DNA from 3 places in the Oerskovia jenensis genome. Region 1 is predicted to be linked to each of the others. Evidence: riboswitches for the same ligand, from Rfam matches in the RefSeq annotation. Region 1 holds a riboswitch; each other region holds the start of a gene.
The links. A riboswitch is a leader RNA that binds a small molecule or an ion and turns the genes downstream of it on or off. The one in region 1 is predicted to bind thiamine pyrophosphate.

Region 1 (7,785 bases):
GGCGGGGTCACCCCCGCCCTCGCCCCGCAGGCCGCGGCCTCCCCGGAGGTGACCGTCGTCGGCAGCCTGAACATGGACATCCGGCTGACCGTCGACCGGATCCCGCGCTCGGGCGAGACCATCAGCGCGACCGGGCTCAAGCGCTCGCCCGGCGGCAAGGGGGCCAACCAGGCCGTCGCCGCCGCTCGCCTGGGCCGTCGCGTCGCGATGGTCGGGGCCGTCGGGGACGACGACGCGGGCCGCGCGATCACGACCCGTCTCGTGGCCGAGGGCCTCGACGTCGCGTCGGTCGCGATCTCCGAGCAGCCCACCGGCACCGCCGTGATCCTCTGGGAGCAGCCCGAGTCCACGATCGTCATCGAGGCGGGCGCGAACGGCGACGTCGACGAGGCGTTCGTCGACGCGCGCGACGCCGCGGTCCGGGCGATCGCCGACGCACAGGTCGTCCTGTGCCAGTGCGAGACCCCTCTCGGTGCGCTCGCCGCCGTCACGCGCCTCGCGACCGGGACGACGATCCTCAACCCGGCCCCCGCGGTCCCGGTCCCGGCCGAGATCCGCGACCGGTTCGACGTGCTGGTCCCCAACCGGTTCGAGCTCGCGACCCTCGCGGGCGCGAACGAGGCCCCCGAGTCGCTCGCCGACGTCGTGGCCATGGTCCGCGGTCTCGCCTTCCCGGGCGACGTCGTCGTGACCCTCGGGGCCGACGGTTCGGTCGTGGTGCCCCGCGACGGCCTGCCGACCCCCGTCCCGGCCGTGCGCGTCGACGCGATCGACACGACCGCCGCGGGCGACAGCTTCTGCGCGGCCCTCGCCGACGGGCTGCTGCGCGGGGAGGACCTCGTCGGGGCCGCCCGCTGGGCTGCCCGCGTCGCGGCCGTCACGACCACTCGCGACGGGGCCATCGAGTCCCTGCCGCTCGCCGACGAGGTGCCTGCCGTCCCGCAGGGCCTGACGCCGGAGCACTGACCCGCACGACCCCCACCCCGCACGACCCCCACCCCGCACGACCCCCACCCAGCCCGACCACTCAGCGTCGACCCAGGGCTGACCGTTCGATCGGTCCTCCGATCCGACGTACCGTCGAAAGATGAAAGGCACGGCCAAGCAATGAAGCACACCACGCCGGAGACCGCCTCCCGCTCGGGAGGCACCCAGTCGGTCGACACGTCGACCCAGCGCAGCACGGTCAAGACCACGGCGACCGCTCTGCTCGTCCTTGCGACCGTCCTCGCCGGTGCCCTCGGCCCCATGCAGGCAGCGGTCAACGGTCAGCTCGGCAAGACGATCGGCGACGGTCACGCCGCCGCCCTCATCTCGTTCGGCACGGGCCTGGTCCTGATGTTCGTCATCGTGTTCGCACGGCCCGTGACGCGGCGCGAGGCGCTCGCGATCCCGAAGCTCATCAAGGGCCGCACCATCCCGTGGTGGAACTTCCTCGCGGGCCTGTGCGGCGCGGTCATCGTCCTCTCGGAGGGCGTGACGGTCGGTGTCCTGGGCGTCGCGACGTTCCAGATCTCGCTCATCTCGGGTCTGGTCATCTCGGGCGTGATCTGCGACCGCCTGGGCGTCACGGCCTCGGTCAAGCAGCCGCTCACGTTCTTCCGCCTCGCTGGTGCGGTCCTCGCGATCGTCGCGACGGTCATCGTCATCTCGCCGAACTTCTCCACCCCGCACACGATCGCCCTCGCGATCATGCCGTTCGTCGGCGGTCTCCTCGCCGGCTGGCAGCCCGCGGGCAACGCCGCGGTCGCCGACGCCACGGGCTCGATGCTCGTCTCGATCGGCTGGAACTTCCTCGTCGGGTTCACGGCCCTCGGCATCGCCTACGGGATCCGTGCCATGACCTCGGGTGTCGACTTCCAGCTCCCCGGCTCGTGGTGGATGTACCTGGGTGGCCCCCTCGGCCTGCTCTCGATCGCCCTCATGGCCCTGCTCGTCCGCGGTCTGGGCCTGCTGCTCCTGGGCCTCGCCTCGACGGCCGGGCAGCTCGTCGGCTCGCTCCTGATCGACGCGGCGATCCCGTCGCTCGGTCACACGATCTACGCGGCCACGATCATCGGCACGGTGATCGCGCTGATCGCCGCGGTGATCGGCATGATCCCGTCGGGCAAGGCGGGAGCGTCGGCGGGAGCGGCTCCGGGTGACGCGGTGGCCGCCGCCGTCGGCGGTGGTGAAGCAGGAGAGGTGAGCCCGCGATGAACGTCACGCCGGCCGGATTCGTCCAGACCGTCACGGGGCCCGTCGCGGCGTCGGACCTGGGGCTGACCCTGCCCCACGAGCACCTGTTCAACGACCTGTCCGGGGTGCTCGACGCGCCGAGCTACGAGTTCTCCCAGGCCGTGATCCGGGAGCCGGTGTCCGCGTCGGTCGCCTGGGCGCTGCGCCAGGACCCGTACTGCTGCGCCGACAACATCGCGGACAAGCCGGTCGCGGCCGTCGAGGCGGAGATCCGCAGCTTCGAGGCTCTCGGCGGGCGGACCGTCGTCGACGCGACGTCGAGCGAGTCGATCGGGCGCAACCCCGAGCGCCTGCTCGACGTGGCTCGCCGCACGGGCCTCAACGTCGTCATGGGGGCGGGCGCCTACCTCGAGAAGTTCGAGGGCGAGCGCATCACGGTCCAGTCCGTGGAGGCGCAGGCCGCGGCGATCTCGCGCGAGCTGTCCGACGGCGTCGGGGACACGGGCATCCGGCCCGGAGTCATCGGGGAGATCGGTGTCTCGCCGGACTTCACCGAGGGCGAGCGGGCGTCGCTGCGTGCCTCCGCGCTGGCCCAGCTCGAGCACCCGCACGTCGCGATGCAGATCCACCTGCCGGGCTGGCAGCGACGTGCGCACGCGATCCTCGACCTCGTGCTCGACGAGGTGGGGGTCCGGCCGGAGAAGGTCGTGCTGTGCCACATGGACCCGTCGGCCGAGGACCCCGAGTACCAGTGGTCGGTCGCGAAGCGGGGGGTCTGGCTCGAGTTCGACATGGTCGGCATGGACATCACCTACCCCAAGGAGGGCGTCTCGCCCGACCCGCAGACGACCGCGGGCGCGGTGCACCGGTTGATCGACCTGGGGTTCGCGGGGCAGGTGCTCCTGAGCCACGACGTGTTCCTCAAGCAGATGTGGGTGCAGAACGGCGGCAACGGGTTCGCGTACGTGCCCACGGTCTTCACCGAGATGCTCGCGAAGCGTGGGGTCGAGCGGGACGTGCTGCGTCGCCTGACGCACGAGAACCCGGCGGCGATGCTCACGGCGTGACCGTGTGACGGTGTGTGACCGCGAGTTAGAACGTGCTGCGCGAGGGAGTGCGCGGTGCGTTCTGCCTCGCGCAGCACGTTCTGCCTCGGCCCCGTGCTCCGGCCCGACGGCGGGGCGACCGTCGAGCGGTCGGCGCGCCACGTCGTCGGGCCGGTGGAAGACTCGGGCCCATGCGATTCCGGGCGACGATCCTCCAGAGCGGCAAGACGGCCACCGGCATCCCCGTACCCGACGACGTGGTCGCCGCGCTCGGTGCGGGCAAGCGCGTCCCGGTGAGGGTCACGCTCGGCGGTCACACCTACCGCAGCTCGGTCGCGCCCTACCGGGGGCAGTTCATGATCGCGCTCAGCGCGGAGAACCGGGAAGCGGCCGGGGTGTCGGGCGGGGACGAGGTGGACGTCGAGATCGAGGTCGACGACGCCCCGCGCGAGGTCGCGGTGCCCGACGACCTCGCGGCGGCCCTCACGGCCGAGGCGCGCGCCGTGTTCGACGCCCTGTCGGTCAGCCGCCGGCGCGCGCTGGTCGAGCCCGTCGAGGCCGCGAGGACCGCCGAGACCCGGCAGAGGCGCATCGACAAGGCCGTCGCGGCACTGGTGCAGGAGCCGCCGAGGTAGGGCGTGGTGCGCGAGGCGGAGGGTCCTGGCCCTCCGCCCCGCGCCAGGGCTCGGCGTCCGTCAGGACGCGCGGGCCACGAACCGCTTCACGACGCGCTTGGCCTCACGGCCCGCGAACCGCCGTGCGAACACGCTGGCCGCGGCGGCCGCGGCGGCGAACGTCACGGCGCTGATGACGCTGACCTCGGGGTCGTCCAGGTCCTTGGGTGCGTCGTGCCCCGTGGCCTTGGCCCACACCACGGTCACGACCTTCTGCGCGACCCAGCCCGCGGCCAGCGTCAGTGCGACGGTCGCGACCTTCTCGGTGAGGGTCTGCTCGTTCTCGGCCATGTGTTTTCCTCCGGTGAGGGTGAGGCGGGCGGGGCGGTGCCGCCGGCGTGCACGCAGGCCCGACGGCGGAGCTCACGTCCCACCGTAGCCGTCGCCCGGGGCGCGGCGCGCCCCGGGCGACGTCACACGCCGGAGCCCTGCCTGCGCCGTCGGGCCGCGGTGTAAAGTCGCAGGTGAACGACAGGGGAGCGCCGTCCGCCCGGAGACAACGGGCGACGGGCGCTGAGAGTGCGGACCACCGCAGACCCTCGAACCTGATCCGGTTAGCACCGGTGGAGGAAGTCGGGCTTCTCATACCTCGCTCACGGGACCATCCGTGCGCGAGGCCCCTCCTGTGACGTCCAAGGAGGACACGTGAACACCATCAGTACCCGCCGCAGCCCCGCCCACAGGATCGGCCTCGGGCTCGTCGGCGGGATCGGCGTCCTGGCCCTCGCGGCGTGCGCCGGCACGACCGACAGCGGCTCGGGGGACGGCTCGTCGAGCGCCGCGAACGGCACCGTCACCCTCGTCACGCACGACTCGTTCGCGGTGAGCGACGACGTGCTCGCGGCGTTCGAGAAGGAGTCGGGGCTGACCGTCGAGCAGGTCGCCCCCGGTGACGGCGGGGCCCTCGTCAACCAGCTCGTCCTGACCAAGGACGCGCCGCTGGGCGACGTCGTGTTCGGGATCGACAACTCGTTCGCGACACGCGCGATCGACGAGGGCGTGCTCGAGCCCTACACGCCCGCGGGCCTGGCCGACTCGGCCGCGCAGTACGCGATCGGCGACGGAGCGCTGACCCCCGTGGACCTGGGCGACGTGTGCGTCAACGTCGACCACGCCTGGTTCGCCGACAAGGGCCTCGCCGAGCCCGTGACCCTCGACGACCTCACGAAGCCCGAGTACAAGGACCTGCTCGTCGTGACCAACCCCGCGACCTCCTCGCCCGGGCTGTCGTTCCTGCTCGCGACCGTCGGCGCCTACGGCGAGAACGGCTGGGAAGGCTACTGGGACGAGCTCAAGGACAACGGCGTCAAGGTCGTCGACGGCTGGTCCGACGCGTACTCGGTCGACTTCTCCGGCTCCGAGGGCAAGGGCCCGCGGCCCCTCGCGCTGTCCTACTCGACCTCCCCGGCGTTCACCGTCTCGGAGGACGGGACCTCGACCAGCACGGGCGCGCTGCTCGACACGTGCTTCCGCCAGGTCGAGTACGCAGGGGTGCTCGCCGGGGCCGAGAACCCCGAAGGCGCCAAGAAGCTCGTCGACTTCCTCGTGAGCGACGCGTTCCAGGCCGACATCGCCGACACCATGTACATGTACCCCGCGAACTCGGACGTCGCGCTGCCCGAGGGGTGGGCCGAGTTCGCACCGCTGTCCCCGGAGCCGTTCGAGGTCGCCCCCGCCGACATCACCGCGCACCGCGACGAGTGGATCAAGGCGTGGACGTCGACGGTGATCGGCTGAGCATGACGCCCATGAGCCGGGACCTGGCACCCGGCGTACGGCGCGGCGGGCGGGTCCTCCTGTGGGGGCTCGCCGCCGGGCTGCCGCTGCTGTTCCTCGGGGTGTTCTTCGCGTGGCCCGTGGCGACGCTGATCGCGCGCGGGTTCGTGACCGATGGCTCCCTCGACCTCTCCGGCTTCGCCGAGGTGTTCTCCGAGCCGCGGACCTGGCGCATCATCGGGCTCACGCTGTGGCAGGGCGTGCTCGGGACCGTGCTCTCGGTGCTGCTCGGCGTCCCCGGCGCGTACGTGCTGTACCGGTGCCGGTTCCGGGGGCGCACGTTCCTGCGGGCCTTCGTGACCGTGCCGTTCGTGCTGCCGACCGTCGTGGTCGGCGTCGCGTTCCGGTCGCTGCTCGTCGAGGGCGGGCTGCTCGGGTTCCTGCGGCTCGACGGCACGTTCGGGGCGATCGTGCTGGCGCTCGTGTTCTTCAACTACTCGGTCGTGGTCCGCACGGTCGGCGGGCTGTGGGAGCACCTCGACCCGCGCGCGGAGGAGGCGGCCCGCGCGCTCGGCGCCTCGCCGTGGCGCGCGTTCCGCTCGGTGACGCTGCCGTCCCTGGCCCCGGCCATCGCGTCCGCGGCGTCGATCGTGTTCCTGTTCTGCGCCACGGCGTTCGGGGTCGTGCTCGTCCTGGGCGGCATCCAGTACGGGACCATCGAGACCGAGATCTGGATCCAGACCACCCAGTTCCTCGACCTGCGCACCGCGGCCGTGCTGTCCGTGGTGCAGCTCGTGGTCGTCGTGATCGCGCTGAGCGTCGCGAACCGGACCCGCTCCCGGCGCGATCGCGCGCTCAACCTGTCCGCGGCGACGTCCGCCGCCCGACCGTTGCGCCTGCGCGCGGACGCCGTCCCGCTCGTGGTGACCGCCGTCGTCGTGCTCGGCCTGATCGCCCTGCCGCTCGTCAACCTGCTCGTCCGGTCCTTCCAGACCCCCGCCGGGTGGAGCCTCGCGAACTACGCGAACCTCGGCACGACCGGCGGACGCAACGCCCTGACCGTGACCGTGTGGGAGGCGGCCGCCAACTCGCTGCGGACCGCGGCGGTCGCGACGCTCATCGCGGTCGTGATCGGTGGGCTCGTGGCGCTCGTCGTCTCGCGGCGCCCGCGGTCCCGCACGGGGCGGCGCGCGATCGGCGCGCTCGACTCGGTCTTCATGCTCCCGCTCGGGGTCTCGGCCGTCACGGTCGGGTTCGGCTTCCTCATCACGCTCGACAAGCCGCTCGGCCTCGACGTGGACCTGCGGACCTCGGGCCTGCTCGTGCCGATCGCGCAGGCCGTCGTCGCGATCCCGCTCGTCGTGCGCACGGTGCTGCCCGTGCTGCGCGCGATCGACCCGCGTCTGCGCGAGGCCGCCGCGACCCTCGGCGCGTCGCCCGCGCGCGTGTTCGCCGCGGTCGACGGGCCCATCGCGGCCCGGTCGCTGGGCCTCGCGGTCGGGTTCGCGTTCGCGGTCTCGCTGGGGGAGTTCGGGGCGACGTCGTTCCTGGCCCGCCCCGACACCGCGACCCTCCCGGTCGTGATCTTCCGGCTCATCGGGCGGCCCGGCGCGGAGAACTACGGCATGGCGCTCGCCGCGAGCGTGGTCCTCGCGGTCCTGACAGCAACGGTCATGATGGTGGCGGAGCGCCTGCGCGGCGACCGCTCGGCAGGAGAGTTCTGATGGACGGAGCCCAGGTGGTGGAGCGAGCAGGAGCCCGTGGCGGTCGGCCCGGGCCGCGGGACGTGCCCGGTGCGCTCGGCCCTGCCGACGTGACGGTGGGCCGCGGGCTCGCGGTGCGCGACGTCGTCGTGCGCTATGCGGACCCCGCGTCCGGCAAGGGGCCCGGGACGACGGCCGTGTGCGGCGTGAGCCTCGACCTCGCCCCGGGCGAGGTGCTCGCGCTGCTCGGGCCCAGCGGCTGCGGCAAGTCGAGCCTGCTGCGCGCTGTCGCGGGGCTCGAGCCGGTGGCCGCCGGGTCCGTGTCCTGGGGCGGGCGCGATCTCGCGGGCGTGCCCGTGCACCGGCGCGGGTTCGGCCTCATGTTCCAGGAGGGGCAGCTCTTCCCGCACCGGGACGTCGCGGGGAACGTGGCCTTCGGGCTGCGGATGGCGGGGGTGCGCCGGACCG
Region 2 (7,785 bases), 2.3 Mb from region 1:
CTCAGACAACCTGAGAGGTTGGCTCCCATGCCCACGCTCCGCCGGCTCCCCCTCGCCGACCAGGCGGCCGAGCTCATGCTCGACCGCGTCCGCACCGGCAGGTGGCCGCTCGACCACCGGCTCCCGGGCGAGCAGACCCTCGCGGCCGAGCTCGGCGTCGGACGCTCGACCGTGCGCGAGGCCATCCGTCAGCTCGCGGGCAAGGGCGTGCTCGAGAGCCGGCAGGGCTCGGGCGTCTACGTCGTCCGGGCCGAGGCGAGCGAGGACTGGGAGGAGGTCCTGCGGCGCGGCGAGGTCGTCGACGTGCTCGAGGTCCGCGGCGCCCTGGAGACCGAGGCCGCCCGGCTCGCCGCGACCCGCCGCACCCCTGCCGACCTCCGCGCCATGGCCGCGGCGCTCGCGGGTCGAGGCACGGTGCCCGCGACCGCGAGCGCCCAGGAGTACGTCGACGCCGACCTGGTCTTCCACCGTGCGGTCGTCGACGCCGCGCACAACGCGGTGCTGACCGACCTGTTCGCCACGTTCGTCCCCCGGCTGCGTCGGGCGATGGTCGACATGATCGAGCTCGACGGCGCGGGCGAGCGCCACCGGCACGACCAGGACGCCCACGAGGCGATCCTCGACGCCGTCCGGGACCGCGACGCCGACGGAGCCGCCGCGACGAGCCGCCGGCACCTCGACGCCGTCCACGCGAAGGTCACCCGTGCGCGCTGACCCCGCCTCTCCCGTCCCCTCGCCCACGACCCCCGCTCCCCGGCTCCTCGTCCCCGGCTCCCCCGGGACGCCCCTGACGGCCGCCGCCACCTAGGCTGACCCCATGCGCGCGATCCAGGCACTCCAGGCAGGTGGCCCCGACGTCCTCGAGCTCGTCGAGCTCCCGACCCCCGTCCCCGGGCCCGGCGAGCTCCTCGTCGACGTCGCGGCGGCCGGCGTCAACTTCATCGACACCTACCGTCGGGCAGGGGTCTACGCGATGGAGTACCCGCACGTGGTCGGGACCGAGGGCGCCGGCGTCGTCGCGGCGGTCGGCCCGGGCGTCGTGGACTTCGAGCCCGGCGACCACGTCGCGTGGACCGACGCGCACGGGTCGTACGCCGAGCAGGTGGTCGTCCCCGCGGACGTCGCGATCCCGGTCCCGGAGTCGGTCGACCTGCGCGTCGCGGCGGCCGTCGGCCTGCAGGGGCTCACGGCCCACTACCTCGTGACCTCGACGTACCCGGTCCAGCCCGGCGACGACGTCCTGCTGCACGCGGGGGCCGGCGGCGTCGGGCTGCTCGCGACCCAGCTCGCGGTGCGCCGCGGCGCGCGGGTCATCACGACCGTCTCGACCGAGGCCAAGGCCGAGCTGTCGCGCGCGGCCGGAGCCTCCGACGTCGTGAACTACGCCGAGCTCGACGACCTCACGACCGAGCTGCCCGCGATCGTGCGCGACCTCACGGGCGGTCGCGGCGTCGCCGTCGTCTACGACTCGGTCGGCAAGGACACGTTCGAGGCGTCGCTCGCGTCGTTGCGCCGCCGCGGCATGCTCGTGCTGTTCGGCGGGTCCTCGGGCCAGGTGCCGCCGTTCGACCTGCAGCGCCTCAACACGGGCGGTTCGCTGTTCGCGACGCGCCCCACGCTCGGCGACTACACCGCGACGCGCGCCGAGCTCCTCGACCGGGCGAGCGAGGTGTACGCGCTCGTCGCCTCGGGGGACCTCGACGTGCGCGTGGGCGCGACGTTCCCGCTCGCGCGCGCCGCCGACGCGCACCGCGCCCTGGAGGGGCGCGCGACGACCGGCAAGGTGCTGCTCGTCCCGGGCACCGGCGCCGGCACCGACGCAGCCGCCGACGCAGCCACCGGGCCGGCCACGGATCCCGCCCCGTGAGCTGGGACTGGGTCCCGCCACGACCCGGCGAGGACGAACCCGCCCGGCGATCCGACCGCCGCCTGCGCCTGGCGCTGACGGTCCTCCTGGTCCTCTTCACGGGCGTGCTCGCGGTGTACTACCTGACCGTCGGGCTCGACCAGATGCGCACGCAGTGCCTGGCCGACCGTCCCGCGGGCGTCTCGACCAGCGAGGTCACCACGACGTGGCGCTGGTGGCCGCCGGGGTACGACTGCGGGTACCCGGCGGACGGCGCGCAGAGCGCGTAGCGATCCCCGCGCCGAGAAGTGAGTTCTCGCCCCGGTTCGAGCCCGGTCCGGGGCGTCTGCTCACTTCTCGGCGGGAGCTCGGTGCGCAGCGAGGGGCGGCGCCGGCCAGGTCGGCCGGGTCAGCCCCTGCTCGAAGAACAGGTACTCGTGCATCGAGGACAGCTCGAACGCGCGCAGCATGCGCTCGCGCTCCGCGGGCGAGGCCCAGCGCGCGGCCTCGTCGGCGAACGAGCACGCGGTGCGCGTCGCCTCGGCGAAGGCCGGGTCGCCGTAGAGCGAGATCCACCGTGCGTAGGGATGGCCGTCGAGGTCTCCTGCCCGGCGCACCAGGACGTCGCCGATGTGCGAGTAGAGCCAGTAGCACGGCAGCAGGGCCGCGACCGTCTCCGCGTAGGACCCGTTCGACGCCGCGTGCAGGTGGTTGGTGTAGGCGGCCGTCACGGGGGACGGGTCGACGCCCTCGACCGCACCCCGGTCCATCCCCGCGTGCTCGCCCAGCCAGTCGCGGTGCAGCGCCTGCTCGACCTCGAGCGAGGTGACCGCAGCCCCCGCGAAGAACTGACGCGCCTCGGGCGTGGGCGCGAACCGGCTCGCCCGCGACAGCACGCGCGAGTACTCGGCGAGGTACGCGGCGTCCTGCGCGAGGTAGAACCCGAAGTCCTCGGCGGCGAGGCTCCCGTCCGCGAGCGCCCGCACGAACCCCATGCTCTCGACGGCCTCGCGCCACCCCTCGATCCGGTCCCAGGCCTCCTCGGAGAACGTCCGCAGCCCGAGCGTGGGCAGGTGCGCCAGGTGGTCGACAGGGCCGCGGCCCGTGCCCACCGCGAGCGCTCCCCCGGCCCGCAGCGCGCCGGTCAGCCAGGTCTTCGCGTCGCGCGTCGCGCTCTCCCAGCCGTCCCGCCGGGGTCGCAGCGCGGCGACCGCTGCCGACAGCGAGCACCCGGTGCCGTGGGTGTGCACGGTGTCGACGCGGGGCGCCGAGAAGGTCGTGACGTCGTCGGGCCCGCGAGCGCCCACCAGGGCGTCGGGTGACTCCTCCCCGGTGAGGTGACCGCCCTTCAGGAGCACGACGGCGCCGCTCGCCACGTGCAGGCGCCTCGCCTGGGCGAGGGCGTCGGGCCAGGTGGTCGCGGCCTGCTCGCCCACGAGGACGGCGAGCTCGGGGAGGTTGGGCGTCACGAGGTCGGCGAGCGCGACCAGCTCGCGCACGGCCTGCTCGGCCCCCTCGTCGAGCAGGCGGTGCCCGCTCGTGGCGACCATGACGGGGTCGAGCACCACGAACGGCGGCTTCGCGCGCCCGAGCCACGCGGCGATCGCGCGCGCGTTGGGCTCGTCGGCGACCATGCCGATCTTCACGGCGTCGATCACCACGTCGTCCGAGACCGCGTCGAGCTGCTCGGCGAGGAAGTCCGCGCCGGGGACGTGCACGGTCCGGACGCCGTGCGTGTTCTGCGCGACCAGGGCGGTCGTGACCGCCATGCCGTACGCGCCGTGCGCCGCGAACGCCTTGAGGTCGGCCTGGATCCCGGCGCCACCGGTCGGGTCGGTGCCCGCGATCGACAGGACGCGGGGACGGGAGGGCTCGGCCCTCCGCGACGCGCCGTGCTCGTCCGCGACCACGGCGTCCGCCGCAGGCGTGCGGGCAGGTGCGGGCAGGACAGGTGTGGTGGCAGCAAGCGACATTGCCGACATCCCTTCGCTAGTGCTAGCTAGATCAGGTTCGACGGGTGTGATCTCAGCCCGGCTCGTGGGAGCGGGCACCCCGTGTCTTCGCAGGGAACTCTAGCGGGCGGACGGCCGGCCCGCGGGCAGGAGGTCGCCACGTGGCACCGGCACGGTCGCCTCGTCCGTCGACGCGGTCAGGGGGACGTCGGGGTCCCGGTCGACACGACACTGATCCGCGACGTCGACACGTACCTCTCGAGACACGTCACGACCCGCTCCAGGTCGGCACGGGTGGCATCGGGAACCAGTCCGAACGACGTCCCGACCGGCGGCATGATCGCCGGGGTCAGGGCGTAGTCGACGGCCGGATCCGCCGCGCACTCCCCGTCGCCCTCCGACGGCCCCTCGACTTGGACGACCCACGGCCCCTCGGCGGGTGCGGCCGCAGGGCCGACCCCGCCGAGCGCGGCCCCGAGCGCGAGCGAGCCGCACGACACGGCCAGGACTCCGACGAGCAGTGCCGTACGGCGGGACATGGCGGTCACCTCGGTGGTCGTCGTCGACGGGGGGAGCAGGTGGGGCAGGTCGGGCCACCACCGTAGCGGACCTGCCGAGAAGAGGCCGTGCGGCGAGCACCCTATGCTCGCCGCATGGTCCGCTGCTCCCACTCCCCCGCGCGTCGGTCGCACGGCTCCGCCGCGCGATGACCGCCGACCTGGTCTCCCGGCTTCTCGACCCGGACCCCGAGGTCCACGAGGACGCAGTCGACGACGCCGCCGCGCGGGCCATGGACGACGATCAGGGCGCCGTCGACGCCCTGCGTGACGTCGTGCTGCACTTCGAGCAGTTCCCGATCGGCACGTTCGAGCGGACTCTCAACCGCCTCTACGCCTTCGCCGACGCCTCGCTCGAACCGTCGATGATGCGGGCCGTCGATGCAGGCGTGTCAGCCACCTGGTACCTCGTGGCGGCCTGCGGGCGCGCTGGGTTCCGGGGAGCCGTACCCAGCGCCGTCGCGCTCCTGGGCTCGCCTGTCACCTCCGAGCGGGTCGTCGCGTGCGAGACGCTCGGCGCCCTCGACGCTCACGAGGCCGTACCGGACCTCGTCGCGCGGCTCGGCGACCCCGAGCACGTCGTGCGGGAGGCCGCGGCCCTCGCGCTGGTCGGCATCGGGGGCACGGACGCCGTCGACGCGCTGCGCCGCGAGCGACCTCGCCCACGAGCGGCTGCTCCAGGTTGCCGCAGACCCGACGGAGGAGACCGCGGCCATCGCGAACCGCAGCACGGTCGCGAGCGCGGCCCGCAAGGCCCTCACGACCTGGCAGCGCGTGCGCCGCGTCCGCGCAGGTACACCGAGCGCGCACGACGACCCCCTGTGATGCTGAGGGCACGATCAGCACCCGTGGGAGGCAGCATGCGCGTCACGACGGCCGACATCCAGCGGATGACCACGGCGTTGTTCATCTCCGAGGGGCCGACGGCGAGGTCCCGCCAGGCCACGTTCTGGACCCTGCTGATCCTCGCGGCCGTCATCGCGTCGGCGGGCGTCGCGGCCGACAGCACGGCCACCGTGATCGGCGCCATGATCGTCGCGCCCCTCATGACGCCCATCGTCGGGACGGCGCTCGCGATCGTCCTCAACGACCATCGGAACCTGACCTCGTCGGCGCTCCTGGTCGTCGCGGGCGCCGCCGGGGTGGTCGCGACCGGCTACCTCGTGGGCCTGTTCGTCCCGATCGAGATCGTCGCGGCGACCAACAGCCAGGTCGCAGGCCGTGTCACGCCGCAGCTCATCGACCTGCTCGCGGCGCTCGCGACCGGGGCCGTCGGGGCGTTCGCCCTGGTGCGGGCCGACGTGTCGGACGCGCTGCCCGGCGTCGCGATCGCGATCTCGCTCGTCCCGCCGCTCGCGGTCGTCGGCCTCACGCTCGAGTCGGGCGCCCCGGACCAGGCCCTGGGAGCTCTGCTGCTGTTCGCGACCAACGTCGCCGCGATCATCGCGACCGGGACGCTCGTCTTCCTGCTGTTCCAGGTCCGCACGGCCGCGGGCGAGGCCGAGAGGTTCGTGGGGCCGCTGCGCGGCGCGAGCCTCGTCACGGTCGCGGCGGCGCTGCTCGTCGTGGCGGTACCGCTCAGCGCGATCAGCCAGCACGTCCTGCGGCAGAACGCCGACAAGATCGCCGCGGCCCCCGTCGCCGCGGCGTGGGCCGAGCAGGAGCAGTGGACGGTCACCGGGATCTCCTTCAGCGGGTCCGTCCTGAGGATCGAGGCGATCGGCCCGGCCCCCGAGGCGGACCCCGGCACCCTGCGCACGGCCCTCGACGAGGCCGGGCTCGCGGACGTCGACGTCGACGTCACGCTCGTCATCGGCGGGACGCGGCGGCTGCCCGCGTCCGAGTGACCGAGGGGTCGACGCGAGCCTCCGGTTGAGCCGGAGCGCGTGGGGGCGGATGCTGGGGGCGACCGTCCGGTCCAGCCACGAGGAGGTCGGCCATGCACCCGACGCACGACGTCTCGCCCCACGAGAGCGCACGTACCGCCCGTCCCGCGCTCACGTCACCACGAGCCCGGCGCATCGCCCTCGCCGCAGCCCTGGTCGTCGGGGCGCTCGCGCTCGCGGCCTGCGCCCCGGGTCCCAATCCCGACGTCGGTACGCCCACCGCGGACGGCAGCCCGGCCGGGTTCTGGCTCGGCCTGTGGCAGGGCATCATCGTGCCCGTGACCTTCGTGGTCTCGCTGTTCACGGACACCGTGAACATCTACGAGGTCCACAACAACGGGAACTGGTACGACTTCGGCTTCGTGCTCGGGCTGGGGCTGTTCGTGGGCGGTCCGTTCGGTGCCTCGCGGGGGCGCCGCAACCACTGACGATGAGTTCCGGCCCGGTCCCGAGTCTGCCCTCGTGACCGCAGGAGCGCGCCGCGCGTCCCTGCCCGAGCCCGCACGGAGGACATCATGACGACACTGCCCGAGGACGTGACCACGCCCCCGACCGGCCGCCCGCCCGTCGTCGACCTGGCCACCTGGGAGGCCACCCGGGACGAGCTCCTGGTCCGCGAGAAGGCGCACACCCACGAGGGGGACGCCATCGCGGCAGCCCGTCGCAGGCTGCCCATGGTGAGGATCGACGGCACCGTGGAGGTCGTCGGCCCCGACGGGCCGGTCCCGTTCGTGGACCTGTTCCAGGGGCGCGACGAGCTCGTGATCTACCAGCACATGTGGCACGACGGCGCGCCGCACCAAGGGCAGTGCGAGGGCTGCACCTGGACTGCCTGGAACCTCAAGGACGCCGTCTACCTCAACGCACGCGGCGTCTCGTTCGCCCTCGTGACGACCGGGGCGTGGGACGAGGTCGCCCCGTACGTCGAGTTCATGGGCTACACCCAGCCCTGGTACTCGGTGCGCGACCTCGACGCGCCCGTGGGCGGCGAGATGGGGTACCTCTCGTGCTTCCTGCGCGACGGCGACGACGTGTTCCTCACCTACCGCACGACGGGCCGCGGCACCGAGCCGACCAACCCGGCCTTCGCCCTGCTCGACATGACGCCCTACGGCCGTGGCGAGACCTGGGAGACACGGCCGGAGGGGTGGCCCGAGGGGCGTGACCCGGGCTGGTTCTGGCGCTCGGACGCGGACGGCGTCGCCGGCTGGAGCGAGACCACCCGTCCCGTGCCGCAGTGGACCCGGCCGGGGGCCACCGCCGTGGAGACCCTCGGCCGCCGCGGTCACCACCACTGATCGTCGGACGGCGCGAGATCAGCGCGCCGGAAGCGCTCCCGGCATGGGGTCGTCGTCGCCGAAGCGCGTCACGCGCAACCGGCGCGCCTCGGGGCCCGGCACGCCCTCCGCGCCCTGGGAGCCGACCGTGGCTGCGGCCCGCAGCGACGCCGGCGAGTCGTGCGTGACCCGCACGAACGTCCCCGACCACGCGTCGAGCTCGCCGGCCGCGATCGCGACGATCATCTCGACCGTGCGCTCCACGGG
Region 3 (7,785 bases), 910 kb from region 1:
TTCGTGCTCGGCGGACCCGTGCCCATCACCTCGGCCGGCCCCACGCCGGTCGCGGTCCAGGTCTGGGGCGGCCTCGCGTCGGCCCTCCTGACGTACGTGGCCTCGGCGCTCGTGGGCGCGTACGTCGGCACGCGCCGTGAGCTGTTCGCCCAGCTGCGAGGGCGGGTCGCCCAGGCCGAGCGCGAGCGCGACATGCTCGCGGCGCAGGCCGTCCTGGAGGAGCGCGGTCGCATGGCCCGCGAGCTGCACGACGTCGCCGCGCACCATTTGTCGGGGATCGTCGTGCAGGCGGCCGCGGCCGAGCGCCTCGTCGACCGTGACCCCGAGCGCGCCAAGGAGTCCATGCGCTGGATCCGCACCCAGGGGCGCGAGACGCTCGACAACCTGCGCCTGGTCGTCGGCATCCTGCGCAGCTCGTCGCAGACCGGTCCGGGCGAGCCGGACGAGGAGGCGCCGTCCGCGCCGCAGCCCACGCTCGACGACGCGGGCGAGCTGCTCGACCTCGCACGCAGCGCGGGCGCCGAGGTGCGCGACGTGCGGCGCGGCGAGCCCTTCGCCCTGTCCCCCGCCGTCCAGCTCACGGTCTACCGCGTGCTCCAGGAGGCCCTGACCAACGCGCGCCGGCACGCGCCGGGCCGCGCGATCGAGGTCGTGACCGACCACCAGCAGGCCGCGCTCGTCCTCACGGTGACCAACAGGCTGCCGGTCGCGGCGATCTCGGGCGGCCGGGGCGGCCGGAGTGCGGGCCGTGACCTCGATGCGCGCGAGGGGCACGGCGCCCCGGGGGCCGCTGCGGTGTCCGACAGGTCGACCAGCGCAACGGCCGTCGCCCAGGACGCGCCCGGGCACGGCCTCATCGGCATGACCGAGCGCGCGACCCTCGTCGGCGGGACGCTCAGCGCGGGCCCCGTCCCGGGCGACGGCTGGCGGGTCCGGCTCTCGGTCCCCCGGCCCGCAGCGGCCGAAGCCGCCGCTCCCACCCCCACCATCCCCGAGCGCTCGGCGACGTCCACGGACGAGCCGGGCTCCGCCGTCGGGCAGGAGATCCCATGACCCGAGTGGTGCTGGTCGACGACCAGGCCGTCGTCCGCGCAGGCTTCACCGTGATCCTCGAGAGCGAGGGCTTCGAGGTCGTGGGCGAGGCGTCGAACGGGGCCGACGCCGTGCGCGTCGCGCGCCGCGAGCGCCCAGACGTCGTGTGCATGGACGTCCGCATGCCCGGCGGGGACGGCATCACGGCGACGCGCGCGCTCGCGGGACCCGGCGTCGTCGACCCGGTCCCGGTGCTCGTGGTGAGCACGTTCGACCTGGACGACTACGTGTTCGGCGCCCTGGAGGCCGGGGCGAGCGGGTTCCTGCTCAAGGACGCCGAGCCCGACGTGCTGATCGACGCGGTGCGGCGCGTGGCGTCGGGCGAGGGTCTCGTCGACCAGACGCTCACGCGGCGCGTGATCGACGAGTTCGCCCGACGGCGGTCCCCCGCCACCCCCGACGAGGTCGCCTCGGGACTGCTCACCTCGCGCGAGCACGACATCCTGGCGCTGCTGTGCCGGGGGCAGTCGAACGCGGAGATCGCCGCCACGCTCTTCCTGGAGGCGAGCACCGTGAAGTCGCACCTGAGCCGGATCATGACCAAGACGGGCATGCGCGACCGCGTCCAGCTCGTGGTGTGGGCGTACGAGCACGGGATCGCGGCGCCCGGCACGAGCTGACCCCGCCCCACCCTGCTGAGTGCGGAGTACTTGTCGCCGATCGGCTCGTTCGACGACAAGTACTCCGCACTCAGCGGTCGGGCAGGTGGCCGGGGCAGCGGCTCAGCTGCCCGCGACCGGCAGGTAGACCCGGCCGCCCGCGTCCGTGAACTCGCTCGACTTCTCCGCCATGCCGGCCTCGATCGCCTCGACCGAGGTCAGGCCGTTCTTCTCGGCGTACTCGCGCACGTCCGCGGAGATCCGCATCGAGCAGAACTTGGGTCCGCACATCGAGCAGAAGTGCGCGGTCTTGGCGGGCTCGGCCGGCAGCGTCTCGTCGTGGAAGGCGCGCGCCGTGTCGGGGTCGAGGGAGAGCGCGAACTGGTCGTGCCAGCGGAACTCGAACCGGGCACGGGACAGCGCGTCGTCCCGCAGCTGCGCGCGCGGGTGCCCCTTGGCCAGGTCGGCGGAGTGCGCCGCGATCTTGTAGGTGATGACGCCCGTCTTGACGTCGTCGCGGTCGGGCAGCCCCAGGTGCTCCTTGGGCGTGACGTAGCAGAGCATCGCAGTCCCGGCCTGGGCGATGATCGCGGCGCCGATCGCGGACGTGATGTGGTCGTAGGCGGGCGCGATGTCGGTCGCGAGCGGCCCGAGCGTGTAGAACGGCGCCTCCTCGCACAGCTCCTCCTCGAGGCGCACGTTCTCGACGATCTTGTGCATGGGGACGTGCCCCGGGCCCTCGATCATGACCTGCACGCCGTAGGACTTCGCGACCTTGGTCAGCTCGCCCAGCGTGCGCAGCTCGGCGAACTGGGCCGCGTCGTTGGCGTCCGCGATCGACCCCGGACGCAGGCCGTCGCCGAGGGAGAACGTCACGTCGTAGTCGCGCAGGATCTCGCACAGCTCCGCGAAGTGCGTGTACAGGAACGACTCCTGGTGGTGCGCGAGGCACCACGCGGCCATGATCGAGCCGCCGCGGGACACGATGCCCGTGACACGACGCGCGGTCAGCGGGACGTAGCGCAGCAGGACGCCCGCGTGCACGGTCATGTAGTCGACGCCCTGCTCGGCCTGCTCGATCACGGTGTCGCGGTAGATCTCCCACGTGAGCTTCGCGGGGTCCCCCTTGACCTTCTCGAGCGCCTGGTAGAGCGGCACCGTCCCCACGGGGATCGGGGAGTTGCGCAGCACCCACTCGCGGGTCTCGTGGATGTCCTTGCCCGTCGAGAGGTCCATGAGGGTGTCGGCGCCCCAGCGCGCGGCCCACACCATCTTCTCGACCTCCTCCTCGATCGAGGACGTCACGGCCGAGTTCCCGATGTTCGCGTTGATCTTCACGCCGAACGCCTTGCCGATGATCATGGGCTCGATCTCGGGGTGCCGACGGTTGGCCGGGATCACCGCCCGGCCACGCGCGACCTCGTCGCGCACGAGCTCGACGTCGACGCCCTCGCGGGCAGCGACGAAGCGCATCTCGTCGGTCACGACCCCGGCGCGCGCCCAGGCGAGCTGCGTCCGGGCGCCGCCCGTACCGCGCTCGGTGGGGACGGCGTCGGGCCGGAGCCAGGACGCCCGCAGCGCGGGCAGCCCGCCCGCGAGGTCGAACGCGGACGGGTCGTCGACCTCGGTGTACGGGCCCGAGGTGTCGTACAGGTCAAGGTGCTCACCGTTGCTCAGGAGCACGCGGCGCTCGGGGACGCGCAGGTGCTCCGCGCCCGGGACCGGGTGGTGCACCTTGGCGGACCCGGCGATGGGTCCGGTCGTGATGGTGTGCGCAGCGGGTGCGGCGGTGGCGCGCCCGGTGGTTGCGGGCACAGCGGTCTCAGAGCTCATTGCTCTCTCCCTACGTCGGCATGATCCGAACAGGTTCGAACGGTCGGCGGCGCTGAGCCGCCCTCTCAGCTCGCTGCTGCGAGCTCCCGTGGGTGTGTGGAGTTGTGGGTCGTGCTGGTGGTGCGGTGGTGCTGGGTGGTGCGGTCGTCACCGTAGCGCAGGTTGCCCGACGGCGGCGCGGGCGTCCCGCGATCAGCCCGGCTCACCGTCGGTGCGGAGTTCTTGCGGGACACGCGGTGTGTGCCGCACAAGAACTCCGCACCCAGCGTCGAGGTCCGGGCCGACGTCACCGTTCCTTGAAGTACTTGAACAGGTGCTTCTCCCGGGTCGTGAGCGCCCCGACGACCACTCCGACGAGCACCGCGCCTGCTCCCGCGAGGACGGTCCGCATGCCGATGACCCAGGTGCTGAGGTGGTCGGCGGGAAGGCCGGCATCGGCGGCGAGCCACCACAGCACCGGAACGGTCACGATCACGGCGGCACCGGTCCACACCGCGGTCTCCAGGAGCACCTGCCAGGTCAGCGCTGAGCGCGGGACCCGGGCGTGCAGGGCTGCGGCGAGCTCGAGGCGGCGCAGACGAATCGCGGCGAAGCCCAGGGCCAACCCCAGGAAGGCGGCGGCGATCGGCGCGGGCTTCGTCAGACGATCCCTGAACTCGGCGCTCGCGTCGTACGTCGCGCCGAGCCGGCCGTTGAGCTGCTTCTGGGTGGGCTGAACCTCGGAGGCTGTGTCGGCGACGATGGTCGTGCGCAGGAGCGTCGCGGTCTCGGGCTCGACGGGCCAGATCTCGACCCAGCACGAGTCGAACAGTCCCGCCGCGGGCACCGGCGCGACGGCCGCGTAGCCCAGCACACGGTCGCGCCCGTCGTCCGGGTACGGGTACACGGCCCCCACCCGGGCGGGTCCCGCATTGGTCGCGACCGAGTCACCGGTCGTCGCGCCCAGCGCCTCGGCCAGATCTGCGGACAGCCACAGACCGGCCCCGGCGACCCGGCCCCGGTCGAGCGCGCCGAGCAGCCCGGGGGTCGCCTCGAACCCGGTCAGCTCGCTCGACGGCAGGTTGAGTGCCCGCAGCGGTTCCCCGGTCCGCAGGGCCCCGGCCGCGTTGACGCCGTCGACCCCGGCGAGGGCCTCGCAGCGTGCCCCGTCGACCTGACCCGTGGCCTCGAGGATCTGCACGCTCGCGCCCGCGTCGCGGTACCCACGGGCCCCCTCGATCACGCCCACGACCGCGCGCACGTCGACCGCGGCGAGCGCCCCGACGACCACGACGAGCACCGCCGCGAACAAGGTCGCGCGCGTCGTGCCGGACCCGACGTTCCGCCACGCCTCGGACACTACGGACGCTGCCCGCATGGCACGCGCCCGCACTGGTCGCGCGGGCTTCTCCCCCGGCCCGACGCCGCCGCTCGCCTCCGCGCGGAGGTGCGCTCCGTCGTCGGGCAGGGTGGGGGCGCCGGGGCTGAGGCCGGGGGCCGGGCTCGGCGTGTCCGGGGACGCACCGACAGGTGTCGCGGATCTGGGCGGCCGCCCTCCGGCGGGCCGGGTGGGCTCCTCCGCGGACGGGTCCTGCAGGCCTGGCGCTCCGGGGCGGTGAGCGTCGCCCGGGGCGGTCGCGAGGCCGGGCCGCGCGCCGTCGTCGGGCGCCGTCATGCCGCGACCTGCGCGGACTGGAAGTCGGCGAGGTCGATCACGCGGGTGCAGGCGTCGCGCGTGTGCGGGTCGTGCGTGGCGACCACGACGATCGAGTCGTCCTGCGCGATGCCCGCCAGGACCTCGTTGACGGTCGCGGCCGTGCGCAGGTCGAGCTGCGCGGTGGGCTCGTCGACCAGGAGCAGATCCGGGGCCAGGGCCACGGCGCGCGCGAGCATGAGGCGTTGCGCCTCCCCGCCCGACAGCGCACGGAAAGGGCGGTCGGCGACCGGGGCGAGGTTGAACCGGGCCATGATCTCGGCAGCCCGGTCCTCGGCGTCGGGGCGGCGCAGTCCGCGCGCCAGCAGCGGCAGCACCACGTGGTCGAGGGCGGCGCGACGCGCGACACCGTGCGGGTTCTGGAAGACCCACCCGGTCGTCGCGACCCCGACGCGCTCGACCTGCCCCTGCGTGGGGCGCTCCCACCCCGCGGCGATGCTCAGGAGCGTCGACTTCCCGCTGCCCGAGGGCCCGACGAGCGCGACCACCTCGCCTGGCACGATCTCCAGGTCCAGCCCGGTGAAGAGCAGCCCGGTGCCGGGGAACGCGTGCCCCAACCCCGTCCCGACCAGCCGCTTGCTCCCTACCGGCACGACTGCCCCTCCTCCTGCGAGGTGAGCTCGACCTCGGTGGGCGCGGTCGCCGCGTCGAGGCCGTCGAACGTCACGAGGGTCTGCCCCAGGCTCGACGCGATGACCGTCACGGGGTACGCCGTGCCGTCTGCGCTCACGCAACCGGTCGCACCGCTCAGCGCGAACAGCGACCCCGGCGGCACGACCGACACATCGAGTGGCGCGGCCAGCACGTACTCGAGCGTCAACGGCTCGGACCCCTCGGTGCGCTGCCACCCGGCGAACTCCATGCTGCCGCGCACGGCCTCGAGGAACGTCGGGTCCGTGACCACACCGCCCTCCCCGACCGGTGCACTCAGCTCGCCCAGGCGCAGCACGCGGTCCCCGGGCGTGACGTTGGAGAGAGTGTCCGACAGGCCGAGCGAGACCAGCGTCCCGGCGGTCGTCGCGAACGCCTCCTCGGACGTCGCGCCACCCACGGGCACCTCGCACGCCTTGACCGTGACCGACGCCGCCGGGAGCCACAGCACCGACGCCACCGGCAGGTCACCGGTCGGCTTGGTCACGCCCGCCGCCTTGAACAGCTTGGTCACGGCGACCTTGGTCGCATCGCCATACGTGCCGTCCGCGCTCACCTTGTGCCCGAGGCGAGAGAGCTCGACCTGCAGGGCCTTCACGTCGTCGCCCGTGGCCGTGGGAGCCAGGTCCCGCCACAACGGGATCGACGTCGCGAGCGCCACGACCGGACGGTCGTCGACCGTGGCCGGGCTCGATCCCGACTCGATCACGGCCCCCGGGGCGCACACCGAGCGCGTGACCTTGCCCTGGTCCGCGACGGACAGCGTGCCCTCCTCCGCGACGACCGGGGTGACCTTGACCTTGCGGGCGTCGTCGAACACCTGACGCGAGACCGGCACCGCGGCGGGCGGCGTCGCACTCCGCACGCTCGCCGGCTCCGACTCCGGCGCCAACGCCATACCCGCCGTGACACCCCCCGCGAGGAGGACGACCGCCACGAGCGCGAGCGCACCCCCTCGGGCTCCCGCTGACCGGGCAGCCCCGGTCCGGGCGGGACGTCTATCTCTGGTCACTGCTACTCCTCTGGTGGTGCGCATGCGTGGTTGCTGCCGGGGTGTGCGACGTCGTGATGTCGGGGACTACTGCTCCGGGTCCCGCTCGCAGGCCGTCATCTCAAGAGGTGGCGCTTGCCCGGCCAGCGCTCCCGGAGTCTCTGTCGTCGAACCGTCGTCGGCGACGCTCATGCCGGTCCCGTAGCTCGACATCTCCTCGATGTAGTCCGCCTTGTCATAGCCCTCGTCGCGATGACCGCCGCGGACCAGGCAGTCGGCGACGGCCTGCATCAGATCCGTGTTCTCCGGGTTGTCGGCCACCGCCCAGTAGAGGGCCTCAAGCACGGCGAGATCGACCTTCTCCTCACACTCGGCCATGATCGCTTCCCTGCGCGCGCGATCCGCGTCGAGCTGGTCCTGCGGGGTATCCCAGGTCGAGCCGACGCCCTCGACCTTGACCCCGCCTTCCTGGGTGCGACTGGCCGCGAGCCCCTGGTCCCGCATGCACTGGACCGACTCGTCCTTGACCTGGTCGTACTCGGCGGCGGTGATGACGTCGTCCTCGAGAATCGCTCGGGAAACCTCTGCGGTGACTTCATCGCGGGCCTTGGCGAACTCGGCCGCGTACGGATTGCGCACCTCGGACTCACCCGAGCACCCGGTCACCAAGGCCACCGCCAGAGCGATCCCCAGCGACGCGACCGACCCCCGTCGTCGAACAGTCCTCAGCATGTGCTCTCCCCCCGGTTGTGCGACCCCTGCGACGCGGAAGCTGCCCGCTGCTTTGAGCACGCACGATAGCGGCCGACGGTTCCATCGCGCTCCGCCCCCCTAGGCGCCGCCGGAGGCCTCACTGCTCTGGACTCGCCTCCTCATTGTTGTGTCCCTTTGCCCACCGCAGACCAGGCAGTCCGCGATTACCTGCG

Region 2: it holds a riboswitch for thiamine pyrophosphate, as region 1 does, so the genes downstream of both, thiD (bifunctional hydroxymethylpyrimidine kinase/phosphomethylpyrimidine kinase) here and JOD49_RS13380 (thiamine ABC transporter substrate-binding protein) in region 1, are expected to answer to the same signal.
Region 3: it holds a riboswitch for thiamine pyrophosphate, as region 1 does, so the genes downstream of both, thiC (phosphomethylpyrimidine synthase ThiC) here and JOD49_RS13380 (thiamine ABC transporter substrate-binding protein) in region 1, are expected to answer to the same signal.

What each region holds. Positions count from the first base shown of each region.
Region 1 is NZ_JAFBBO010000001.1:2,963,799-2,971,583, forward strand. It holds gene JOD49_RS13355 (ribokinase) at 1-966, shown strand, start outside; gene JOD49_RS13360 (DMT family transporter) at 1,108-2,199, shown strand; gene JOD49_RS13365 (phosphotriesterase family protein) at 2,196-3,245, shown strand; gene JOD49_RS13370 (DUF1905 domain-containing protein) at 3,416-3,859, shown strand; gene JOD49_RS13375 (DUF4235 domain-containing protein) at 3,920-4,189, opposite strand; TPP riboswitch at 4,362-4,487, shown strand; gene JOD49_RS13380 (thiamine ABC transporter substrate-binding protein) at 4,544-5,635, shown strand; gene JOD49_RS13385 (ABC transporter permease) at 5,638-7,338, shown strand; gene JOD49_RS13390 (ABC transporter ATP-binding protein) at 7,338-7,785, shown strand, end outside.
Region 2 is NZ_JAFBBO010000001.1:659,277-667,061, forward strand. It holds gene JOD49_RS02990 (FadR/GntR family transcriptional regulator) at 28-714, shown strand; gene JOD49_RS02995 (quinone oxidoreductase family protein) at 818-1,867, shown strand; gene JOD49_RS03000 (hypothetical protein) at 1,864-2,136, shown strand; gene thiD (bifunctional hydroxymethylpyrimidine kinase/phosphomethylpyrimidine kinase) at 2,197-3,819, opposite strand; TPP riboswitch at 3,811-3,911, opposite strand; gene JOD49_RS03010 (hypothetical protein) at 3,996-4,337, opposite strand; gene JOD49_RS03015 (DUF389 domain-containing protein) at 4,505-6,202, shown strand; gene JOD49_RS03020 (hypothetical protein) at 6,295-6,669, shown strand; gene JOD49_RS03025 (DUF899 family protein) at 6,757-7,539, shown strand; gene JOD49_RS03030 (SDR family NAD(P)-dependent oxidoreductase) at 7,558-7,785, opposite strand, start outside.
Region 3 is NZ_JAFBBO010000001.1:2,049,321-2,057,105, forward strand. It holds gene JOD49_RS09215 (sensor histidine kinase) at 1-1,053, shown strand, start outside; gene JOD49_RS09220 (response regulator) at 1,050-1,712, shown strand; gene thiC (phosphomethylpyrimidine synthase ThiC) at 1,815-3,524, opposite strand; TPP riboswitch at 3,515-3,624, opposite strand; gene JOD49_RS09230 (hypothetical protein) at 3,811-4,881, opposite strand; gene JOD49_RS09235 (ABC transporter ATP-binding protein) at 5,175-5,810, opposite strand; gene JOD49_RS09240 (peptidoglycan-binding domain-containing protein) at 5,801-6,733, opposite strand; gene JOD49_RS09245 (hypothetical protein) at 6,947-7,591, opposite strand.